Regions from separate parts of the Flindersiella endophytica genome, predicted to be linked through region 1. Evidence: riboswitches for the same ligand, from Rfam matches in the RefSeq annotation. Region 1 holds a riboswitch; the other holds the start of a gene.

Region 1 (5,473 bases):
CCGTCCACACGATCGGATCTCAGCTGCTCGAGGCGATCCAGACCCACCTACCGCTGTCTGCTGAAGAGGCCCGGGTGCGGGCGGTCGAGCTGCTGCGGCGGGTGGGGATTCCGCACGCGGAGCAGCGGATGTCGGCGTACTCCTTCGAGTTGTCGGGCGGCATGTGCCAGCGGGTGATGATCGCGATCGCGCTGGCGTGCGACCCGGCGCTGCTGATCGCCGACGAGCCGACGACCGCGCTGGACGTGACGACGCAGGCCCGGATCCTCGACCTGATTCGCGATCTGCAGGCCGACACGGGGATGTCGGTGTTGTTCATCACGCACGACCTGGGTGTGGTCGCCGAGGTCGCCGACGAGGTGGTCGTGATGTATCTCGGCACGGTCGTCGAGCATGGTCCAGTCAACGACATCTTTCACGACCCGAAACATCCGTACACGAAGGCCTTGCTGGGATCGATTCCACGGATGGGGGAGGGGACGAAGCAACGGATGAGCGTGATTCGTGGCAACGTCCCGCATCCGTCCGACCGGCCTGCCGGCTGTCCGTTCCATCCGCGGTGCGACTCGGCGATCGCCGGCGTCTGCGACGTGGACGACCCGCCTGTGGTGCCGGTCGGGGAGGGCCGGACGGCGCGGTGCGTCCTGTATGCCCAGGACCGGGTGAGTGCTGTCGAGGAGGTCGACGCGTGAACGAGTCGATTGTCGAGCTGCGGGACCTGTCGGTGCACTTTCCGGTCAAGCACGGCCTGCTGGGACGTACGGCCGGACAGCTCCGCGCCGTCGACGGGGTGAACCTCGGCATCCGGCGCGGCGAGACGCTGGGACTGGTCGGCGAGTCGGGCTGTGGGAAGTCGACGCTCGGCCGGTCGATCTCGCGAATCCTGAAGCCGACCACGGGTCGGGTCCTCTACCGGGACTCCGCCGGCGCCGTCACCGACCTGGCCCGGCTGGGATACCGGGAGCTGCGGCCGTTCCAGCGGGACATCCGCGTGGTGTTCCAGGATCCGTTCTCGTCGCTGAACCCGCGGATGACGTTGCTGCAGATCGTCGGCGAGCCGTTGCGGGCGAACCGGATCGCTTCGGGGTCGGAGCTCGAGCACCGGGTCGCGGAGATGCTGACGCGGGTGGGACTGTCGCCGAAGTACATGGACCGGTTCCCGCACGCGTTCTCCGGTGGTGAACGGCAGCGGGTCAACATCGCCAGGGCGCTGATCCTGAACCCTCGGCTGGTGATCGCGGACGAGCCGGTGTCGGCGCTGGACGTGTCGGTGCGGGCGCAGATCCTCAACCTGCTGAGGGATCTGCAGGAGGAGCTCGAGCTGACGTACCTGTTCGTGTCGCACGACCTGTCCGTCGTGGAGAGCGTGTGCGACCGGGTTGCCGTGATGTACCTCGGCAAGCTCGTCGAGCTGGTGGAGACCGCGTCGCTCTACTCCACGCCGCGGCATCCGTACACCGAGGCGTTGCTGTCGGCCGTGCCGCGGCCGGATCCCCTGCTGCGCGAGACCGGACGCCGGATCCGGCTGTCCGACGACCTGCCGGATCCGGCGAACCCGCCGGCCGGTTGCTCGTTCCACACGCGGTGCACGTATGCGGTGGAGGGTACGTGCGATGTGGCCGGCTCCGGGCCGGCGCTCGACGAGATCTCGCCGGGGCATCGGGTGGCCTGCCTGCGTACGGACGAACTGTCGCTGGCAGGTGTGAGTGGTGTCAGGGATGTCAGTGGTGGAACAGCCGGAGGCCGGTCCGGGCGAGCGTGATGCCGTGTTCCCGGCAGACGGCGGCCACGTCGCCGGAACGGATCGAGCCGCCGGGCTCGGCGATGTACTTGACGCCGTGGCGGTGGGCGTGGTCGACGTTGTCGCGGAACGGCAGCGCGCCGTCCGACACGAACGCGACGCCGGTGAGTTGCCTGATCCACTGGTCTCGTTGGGCGGCTGTGAGCTCGTCCTCGAGGTAGCGGATCTGCTCGTTGATCCGGTCCTGGCGTCTGGTGCCTGGCGGGAACGTCAGTGCGCGAACGGCGGGGTGACGGCGCAGCCACCAGGTGTCGGCCTTGGCGCCGCCGAGCCGGGTGCAGTCGACCCTCGACTGCTGGCCGGCACCGATGCCGAGCGTTGCGCCGTCGCGTACGTAACAGACGGAGTTGGACTGGGTGAAGCGCAGAGTCGCCATGCCCAGCAGGAGATCCGCTGCGGCGCGTGGTGGAATCGGGTCGCCGGTGACGAGCTCGAGGCTGCCTGCGTGGAGCTTCGGCTGGTCGCGGTCCTGGGTGAGGCGCAGCCCGAAGACGTCGCGATGCTCCTGCTCGGGCGGCGTGAACGACTGGTCGGCCTCGATGACGAGGAAGCTTCCGCGCTTCTTCCTGGCGAGCGTGGCGACCGTGCCGGGCGCGTAGCCAGGAGCGACGATGCCGTCGCAGACCACAGTGGTCAGCAACTCTGCCAGCTCGGCGTCGACGGGATGCGAGACGGCAGCGAAGTCGCCGAACGACGACCTGGGATCGGCGTCGCGGGCCCGGAGGTAGGCGCTGGCCAGGTCTCCGGGATCGGCGACGCCGTACAGCTCCGCCGTTACGTCGTCGATCGGGCCGGCCAGGGCGGTGCCGGCGGGGGAGACGTGCTTGAACGAGGCGGCCGCGGGTATGCCCAGCGCGTGGGCGGCTTCGCGGACGAGTTGCCAGCCGTTGAGGGCGTCGAGCAGGTTGATGTAGGACGGCTGGCCGTTCAGCACGGTGATCGGCTCGGTGCCGGGGGTGACCGGGGTGGCTCGGGCGGCCTGGTGGGGGTTGGTGCCGTAGCGCAGATGCATGGTTTTGGTTGCCTCCTCAGCTGCTGTCGCTGACGGAGGCGCCCAGGCGTTCGACGCTCGCGTCTTGTTTGTGCGGCCGCTCCCCGGTGGTGGTCCACCTTCGCCAGTCGCGGCCGTTCTCCTACTGTACCTAGCGTCCCTGGCTAGTTCCCCTTGAAAGCGGGGTCGCGCTTGTCGATGAACGCGTTGATGCCTTCCTTGGCGTCGGTGCTGGCGAAGAGGTTGGACAGCACCTGCTGCTCGACGGTGAGACCTGTCTCGAACTCCATCGCGAGGCCGTCATCGATCAGGCGCTTGGCGGCGCGGGTGGCGAGCGGTGCCTGGCCGGCGATCGTTCCGGCGAGCTCGACGGCCTGTTCGTACAGGCGATCCGGCTCACAGACCTGGCTGATCAGGCCGAGGGCTTGCAGTTCGGCCGCGGTGGCGAAGCGGCCGGTGAGGACGAGCTCCTTGGTGAACCTGGAGCCGGCGGCGCGGGCCAGGCGTTGCGTACCGCCGCCGCCGGGGAGCAATCCGAGCTTGACTTCGGGCAGGCCGAACTTCGCCTTCTCGGACGCGACGATCAGGTCGCAGCAGAGCACGACCTCGAAGCCGCCGCCGAGGGCGTAGCCGTTGACGGCCGCGATCGTGGTCTGGGGGAGGCGTTCCAGGGCGGAGAACACCTCGCGGCCGAGGCGTTGGTAGTCGTCGAACGCGGGCCGGCTCACGTTGTGGTACTCCGTGATGTCGGCGCCGGCGATGAAGCCGCGTCCGGTACCGGTCAGGACGAGCACGCGGATGTCGTCGTCGCCTTGGAGCGCGGCGAAGTAGTCGCGGAGCCGCTCCAGGATGCTGCGCGACAGCGCGCCCAGCGCCTCTTCCCGGTCGATCCGCAACACGGCGACGCCGTTCGCGTGGCGTTGCTCGACGAGGTGGTCGTGCAGGCGCTGTTCGCTCATGGCCGGGTCTCCTTCACGATCGCGTTAAAACGTTTCTACACTGAAGCCGTGTCCACGATCGTCGAGGTGGCCCGGTTGGCGCAAGTGACGCCGTCGATCGTGTCCAGGCTGCTCAACGGCGACCCGTCGCTGCGGATCCGGCCCGAGACGCGCGACCGCGTGCTGGCGGCGGCCGAGGAACTGCAGTACGCGCCCAACCATGCGGCCCGGGCGCTGCGTAGGGCTTCGGTCGGCACGTTGGGGCTGGCGGTGCATGACATCCACAACCCGGTCTACGGCGAGATCATCGCCGGCGCGGAGGCGGAGGCCAGGCAGCAGGGCAGCATCCTGATCCTCGCCGACGTCGACAGTCTCGCCTCCGACGACACCACGTTCCGCCGCGTCGTCCGCGGCGGCGCGATCGACGGGCTGATGTTGCAGCGCAACGGCGAGGCGTCCGACCGCGTGGTCGAGCGGGTGGCGGGCGCGCGGTTGCCGCTGGTGATCCTGAACGAGCGGGTCCGCCCGCCGTTGTCGGGTGTCGCGGTGGAGGACCGGCGGGCGGCGGCACTGGCCACGCGGCACCTGGTGGCGCTAGGTCACCAACGGGTCGCCCACCTCGAGCTCGGCGGAGGCAACTCCCGAGCCCGCGACCGCCGCGCCGGCTGGCGCGACGCCATGCGGGAGGCAGGCCTAACTGTGTCCCCCGACCTCCTCCGCGTCGGTGGCGTCCGCCCCGAGACGGGGTACGTCGGGCTGATGGAGCTGCTCACCACGCGCCAACGCCCGACCGCGGTCTTCGTCGGCACCCTGTTGTCTGCGATCGGTGCCCTGACGGCGGCGAGAGAGGCGGGGCTGGAGGTTCCCGGCGACCTGTCCATCGTGGCCTTCCACGACGCCTGGTTCGCCGAACACGCCAGCCCTCCACTGACCGTGGTCCGCCTCCCCCTGCGCGAGATGGGCGCCAGAGCGGTCCGCCTCCTCGGCGAGATCACCGGCGGCGCCGGCCCACGCCAGATGACAGTGACCGATCCGGCCCCCGAACTCCTCCGCCGCGGCTCCACCGCCCCACCCCGCGACTGACGGCTTCGGCGGCCGAGCGCCTGCACCTCAGTTTGCGGTAGCCGCAACCAGCCGCCACCGTAGCTGCCCGTCACGGCAGCTTCCCATCACCGCAGCTGCCGGCCGCTGCGGGCTGCCGATGTTGCTCGTGTCGCGGTGGCATCGCAGTGCTGGCTTTCGCCGCTGGCATCGGACGCGACTGGTTGTGGTTGCTGTCGATCGCGATGGTGGCGAGCTGCCTGCACCTGGGCTTGCGGTGGCCGCAGCTTGCCGCCACCGCTGTTGGCCGTCATCGCTGCTGGTCGCCGTCGCGGGCATTTGTGGGCGCTCGCTGCTCGGCCGGCGGTGGGCGGCCGGTTGTGGCCCGGAGGGTTGACGGTGGCCGTCGCGCGGCGATACGACGGAAAAACGATTTCCTTCTTCCGTCGGTTCCGGGTGTGCCAAGGAGGCGCGACATGGCTCGATCTCGCCGGACGTGGTTCGTGGCGGCCGCCGGGTTTGTACTGCTCAGCCCCCTCGCAGCGGCGTGCGGAGACGATGCGGGCGCGGGGGACAACCCTTCGATCAGCCTGATCGTCGGGCTGAAGGGGGATGCGTTCTACGGTTCGATGGCCTGCGGTGCCCGGGCCGCCGCCAAGCGGGCAGGCGCGACGCTCGATGTTCAGGGCCCTGGCAAGTGGG
Region 2 (5,473 bases), on a different contig from region 1:
CTCGCCGCGTTCGCGCATCGCGTCGAGTGCGGCGGCGACCAGCCGCGAGCCGACACCGCGCTGCCGGTACCCCGGGTCGACCGCGACGCCGGAGACGCCGCCCATCGGCACCTTCCGGCCGCCGAACCACTGGCCGAGCTCCCAGATCGAGAACCGGCCGACCAGTTTGTCGCCGTCGGTCGCGACGAGGCGCCGGTCGAGCGGGTTGTTGGAACGGTCGTCGTCCTCGTCGAACGCCGACGGCCGGGCCGAAAACGCCAGCTGGCTGAGCTGATGCAGCGGCTCGCGTTCGTCCTCGCGTGCGGTTCTTACCTCGATTCCCACAGAATCGGACGATATCTGGCGAGCCCAGCCGTCGGACAGTGGATTTCCGCGCCGGCTACTTCCAGGCGACCGACTCGTCGAGCTGCTCGCTCGGCTGCGTCAGGCTGTACCAGTTGCCGGAGTCGTCGCGGAAGATCGCCTCGACGCCGTACGGACGGTTCTCCGGCTTCTGGATGAACTCCACGCCCTTGGCCGACAGCTCGGCATACGTGGCGTGGCAGTCGTCGGTGTTGAACGCGCCCGCGCCCAGCACGCCCTTCGCGATCAGCGCCTTGAGCTGCTCGGCGGACTCCGGATCCATCGACGGCGGGCCCGGGACCATCAGCGTGAGCTGCAGCTCGGGCTGGTCCTTCATACCGACAGTGACCCAGCGCATGCCGCCTTCGCCGAGCGTCATGTCGAACCGCTCTTCCAGACCCAGCTTCTCGGTGAAGAACTTCTTGGCGGAGTCCTGGTCGAGTACCCACACCGTTGCCAGGCCGAGGGACGTGATCATGCTGTTCCGCTTTCTACGTAGGGAGATGTGCGCTTCTCACGCTAGGTCTTCCCCGTCCGGAAGGGCTTCTTGATTCTTGCGGAAGCCACCGGCCCAGAAGAGTACGAAGCAGCCGGGGATCGGCGGCGGCCCGGAGCTGCGCGCCGACGCCTGGAACTCGCCGGGCGTCAGCCCGGTCTGCTGCTTGAATCGCGTGCAGAACGTGCCGAGGCTGGTGAACCCGACCAGCATGCAGACCTCGGTGACCGTCAGGTTCGCCGACCGCAGCAGCTCCTGGGCGCGCTCGATCCGCCGGCGGCTGAGGTACTGACCGGGCGTCTCACCGTAGGCCTGCTTGAACAGCCGTACGAAGTGGTAACGCGAGTAGCCCGCGGTCGCCGCCACGGCGTCCAGGTCCAGCGGCTCGGCCCAGTCGCGATCCATGGCGTCCTTGGCGAGCCGCAGCCGGCGCAGCAGCGCGGTGTTCACGCTCCGATGCTGGCACGGCTCCCAGGTGCGGTCACAGCGGCGGTGACGGTGTGTCGTAGCAGTACTGCGGTCGTGACGGGTCCGACGCCGCCGGGTACCGGGCTCAGGCCGCCCGCCACCGGCTCGACGGATGCGGCGTCGACGTCGCCGACCAGCTTGCCCTCCGGCGTGGGGTTGGTGCCGACGTCGATCACGTACGCGCCGGGGCGAACGTGCCGATCCGTGATCAGGCCCGCGCGACCGGCCGCGACCACGAGGACGTCGGCCTGCCGGGTGATCGCGGCCAGGTCGGAGGTACGGGAGTGCGCCACGGTGACCGTCGCGTTCCGGTCGAGCAGCAGGTGAGCCACGGGCTTGCCGACGACGGTCGAACGGCCGACGACCACAGCGTGCCGGCCGGCCAGATCGATCTCGTGGTGGTCGAGCAACGCGAGGACGGCGGCGGCCGTCGCGGGAGCGAACGCGGGCTGCCCGGCGGCGAGCCGGCCGAGGCTCAACGGGTTCGCGCCGTCGACGTCCTTGGCGGCGTCGATCGCGCCGGCGAGCTGCTGGGCGGACGGCAGGCCGGCCGGGAGCGGCGACTGGAGCACGATGCCGTGCACGGCATGGTCGGAGTTCAGCTGCCGGAGCGTGGCGCGGATGACCGAGCCGTCGGGTTCGGCCTCGATCACCTCACAGTCGACGCCGACCTTGGCCGCGGCGTTGGAGATCGTACGGACGTACCACGCGCTGGCCTCGTCGCCGCTCACCACCACGACGGCCAGCTTCGGCGGCGTGGGGCGGGCCGCGACAGCCGAGGCGACCTCGGCGCGGATCGCGGCCGCCGGTGCCTTGCCGTCCAGGCGCATGGCGGTCACTTGACGACCTCCTCACGCACAGCCGCGATGGTCGCGGCGGCTCGGGAGACGAGGCAGTCCACGCCGCCGACGGCAGCTGGGCCGCCGAGGTGGACCTCGACGTCGACGCGGGCAGTGGTCGCCACGGCGCTTGCGGCAGGAGCAGGAGCAGCAGGAGCAGCGGCACCGGCACCGGCAGAAGCAGCGGCAGGAGCAGGAGCCGCGGCAACGGCAGCGGTGAGGGGGTTGCGGTTGCCGATCTGCAGCGGCTCCTCCGCGAGCTCGATCAGCTGGGCCGAGGTGACCTCGGCGTGGATCGCGGGTGGCGGGGGGTTGGCGGTCAGGTGCGCGGCGGTCACGTGGCGATCTCCCTGCGGACGGTCGCGACGATGGTGGCGGCTCGGGCTACCAAGTCGTCCACGCCGTCGTCGGCGGCGGGTGGGGAGCCGAGGTTGACTTCGACGTTGACGCGGGCGGTGATGGCTGCCGCGCTGGCAGCGGCCGCTGCCGCGGCGACGTCGGTGAGGAGGTTGCGGTTGCCGATCGGCAGCAGCTCTTCCGCGAGCTCGATCAGCCGGGTGGCGCCGGCCACGACGGCGGCGGGTGGGCGGGCGGCTTCGACCAGGGCGGACCGGATCGCCTGCTTGCGGGAGTCCTGCTGCTCGGGTGTGTCCTTCGGCAGCCGGTAGGCCTGCGAGACGACCTCGAACGCCTCGGCGTCCTCCGCGGCCAGCTGGAGCGCCTCGGCCCGGCGCTCGTCGGCCTCGGCGATGATGCGTTCGATCGTTGGCGCGTGCTCGGCGTATTTCGGGGACTGGCTGTAGCGGCCGACCATCGCGAGCAGCGCGGCTGCCTGGGCGGCCTGCAGAGCGGCGGCCGCGCCACCTCCGGGCGCCGGAACCTTGGCCGCCAACTGCTCGAGGAAGTCGCCGATGGTGATGTCGTGCAAGATCGATACCTCCGTGGACAGGCTCGGAAGCACCCAGGCGATCGATGCCGCTCGACTCGTGACCGCTCCCCGGTGGTGACCCACCTACGCCAGTCGCGGTTTCGGCCAGACTACCTCTGCTGCTCGCGCGAGTTGGGCTACGACTCTAAGCTCTACGAGTCCGACGTCCAGGGAGGGAACCAGCTGTGTCCGCGCAGCCACCACAGTGGCAGCCGTCGCCTCAGCAGCGGCGGCCGCAACCGGGGCAGCAGCCGCCAGGCCGGCAGCCGTCGCCTCAGCAAGGGCAGCAGCAGCGCCCACCGCAAGGCCCGCAGCAGGCAGGTCCCCCGCGCTCGCCCGGTGCCCGCCGCGGCCCCAGCGAGCCGGGCCGATCCACAGCGCCCCCGAACGGCACCGGACGCGGTCGGGTCGCGCTGGCCGCCGGCCTGTCCGTCGTCCTGCTGATCGGCATGTTCACCGCCGTCACCTGGGCCGCGATCGCCGCCGAGAAGCAGCGGGAGCGGATCGCCGCGCAGCCGAGCCCGACGCCGTACTCCGTCCCGAAGTCGGCGGATCCGACCGAAGCGCCTCCTGCGAACGTTCTGGCCAAGCTGCCCACGAAGCCCGATCTGTGCGCGAAGCTGCAGACCGCGCTGGCCGCCGAGCTTCGGCCAGGATCCGCCAAGCCCAACAAGACGAACGACGGGGAGCGCCAGAACTGCCGGTGGGGCTCGCTCGACAAGCAGCGGGCCACCTGGGTCGCGCTCGAGGTAAGCGTGTACCCGGATCGCGAACCGGCGACCGCGATCGCCACTGCCGGCCAGGAGCTCGCCGAGGACAAGGACTACGCCGCCGACACCAAGAGCAACGGCGGGTTCCACAAGAACGTCCACGACGTCAGCGGGATCGGCGACGAGGCCTTCGGCGACGACTCGAGCAACATCATCACAACCGATGACGTGGGCGAGAAGGAGGACGAGATCAACTACCACGTCGCCGGAGCGCACCTCTACGTCAGGTCGGGCAACGTCCTGATCGAGGTCAACTTCCTCGGCGCGACGTATCCCGAGACCCAGAACGTCAAGACCCTGCGCGGCACCAACCTCACCTACGAGCAGGCGGAGCCGAAGGCCAGGCAGATCGTCGAAACAGTCGTGGAGCAGCTCAAGTGAACGTCGAGCTGCGCCCGCTCGCGATCGACGACTGGCCGGCGGTCCACGCCTGGGCGAGCCGCCCGGAGGCCTGCCGGTTCCAGACCTGGGGCCCGAACACCGAGGACGAGACGCGGACGTTCGTCGCAAGTGCGGTCGCGGACGCCGCGCTCCAGTCGCCGCCGCGCCTGTTGTACGTCTTCGTGGTCGACGGCGACGTGCTCGGCAACGGCGCGCTGATCTTCCACAGCCGGGCGCAGCGGCAGGGCGAGATCTCCTACATCGTGCATCCCGATCGCTGGGGACGCGGCATCGCGAGCACGGCCGGGCGGGAGCTGCTGAGGATCGGGTTCGAGGAGCACGGCCTGCACCGGATCCAGGGCACCTGCGACCCGCGTAACGCCGGCTCGGCCGCGGTGCTGAAGAAGCTCGGCATGCGCTACGAGGGCCGGATGCGTCACACCCAGCGCATCCGCGACGGCTGGCGCGACTCGGAGCTGTTCAGCCTCCTCGAGGACGAGTGGGCCGAAGCCGGCCGCGGGATATCGTCGGGAGCGTGACCGAGCAGCCGACGGGTCTCGCGACCCGGATCTACGAGACGGCCCACCTGACCGGCGAGTTCCTGCTGCGTTCGGGTGTGACGACCAGCGAGTACTTCGACAAGTACCGCTTCGAGTCCGACCCCGCGCTGCTGCGCGAGATCGCCACCGCGCTGGCGCCGCTGGTCCCGTCGGACGCCGACGCGCTCGCCGGCCTCGAGCTCGGCGGGATCCCGCTGGTCACGATGTTGTCGCAGGTGACCGGGCTCCCGGCGTTGTTCGTACGCAAGCAGCCCAAGACCTACGGCACCTGCCGGCTCGCCGAGGGCGGTGAGGTCTCGGGCCGCCGGCTGGTCGTGGTCGAGGACGTCGTGACCTCCGGCGGCCAGATCATCATCTCGACCGGCCAGCTCCGCGAGCTCGGCGCGCAGGTCGACACCGCGGTGTGCGCGATCGACCGCGAGAGCGGTGGTGTCGAGAAGCTCGCGTCCGAGGGCATCGAGCTGCGCTCGCTGTTCCGGATCAGCGAGCTGCACAGCTAGACGATCTAGGACATCCCGATGGCGTTCGCCTCTACCGCCGCGACGCTCGTTGGCCAACAGTGGTTCCAAGCGGAGCAGAAGGAAGTGACGACGCCCGTGGAACCCACCATCACCACTCTGCCGGCCTTCGCAGTGGTCGGCATGAAGCTACGCGGCACCGGCGACAAGAACGAGTTTCCGCGGCTCTGG

Evidence for each region. Region 1 has a riboswitch for ZMP and ZTP ahead of ACYVF6_RS29190 (hypothetical protein). Riboswitches for the same ligand answer to the same signal wherever they lie in the genome.
Region 2: it holds a riboswitch for ZMP and ZTP, as region 1 does, so the genes downstream of both, ACYVF6_RS45855 (cyclodeaminase/cyclohydrolase family protein) here and ACYVF6_RS29190 (hypothetical protein) in region 1, are expected to answer to the same signal.

The regions. Positions count from the first base shown of each region.
Region 1 covers NZ_BAAGYY010000024.1:290,113-295,585, reverse strand. Annotated here, with positions in the region: gene ACYVF6_RS29200 (ABC transporter ATP-binding protein) at 1-692, shown strand, start outside; gene ACYVF6_RS29195 (ABC transporter ATP-binding protein) at 689-1,762, shown strand; partial or broken gene ACYVF6_RS29190 (hypothetical protein) at 1,722-2,828, opposite strand; ZMP/ZTP riboswitch at 2,847-2,934, opposite strand; gene ACYVF6_RS29185 (enoyl-CoA hydratase/isomerase family protein) at 2,957-3,751, opposite strand; gene ACYVF6_RS29180 (LacI family DNA-binding transcriptional regulator) at 3,800-4,813, shown strand; gene ACYVF6_RS29175 (ABC transporter substrate-binding protein) at 5,248-5,473, shown strand, end outside.
Region 2 covers NZ_BAAGYY010000044.1:207,958-213,430, reverse strand. Annotated here, with positions in the region: gene ACYVF6_RS45880 (GNAT family N-acetyltransferase) at 1-324, opposite strand, end outside; gene ACYVF6_RS45875 (VOC family protein) at 380-820, opposite strand; gene ACYVF6_RS45870 (helix-turn-helix transcriptional regulator) at 857-1,288, opposite strand; gene ACYVF6_RS45865 (bifunctional 5,10-methylenetetrahydrofolate dehydrogenase/5,10-methenyltetrahydrofolate cyclohydrolase) at 1,285-2,136, opposite strand; gene ACYVF6_RS45860 (hypothetical protein) at 2,142-2,483, opposite strand; gene ACYVF6_RS45855 (cyclodeaminase/cyclohydrolase family protein) at 2,480-3,073, opposite strand; ZMP/ZTP riboswitch at 3,098-3,180, opposite strand; gene ACYVF6_RS45850 (hypothetical protein) at 3,259-4,224, shown strand; gene ACYVF6_RS45845 (GNAT family N-acetyltransferase) at 4,221-4,763, shown strand; gene pyrE (orotate phosphoribosyltransferase) at 4,760-5,284, shown strand; gene ACYVF6_RS45835 (GyrI-like domain-containing protein) at 5,303-5,473, shown strand, end outside.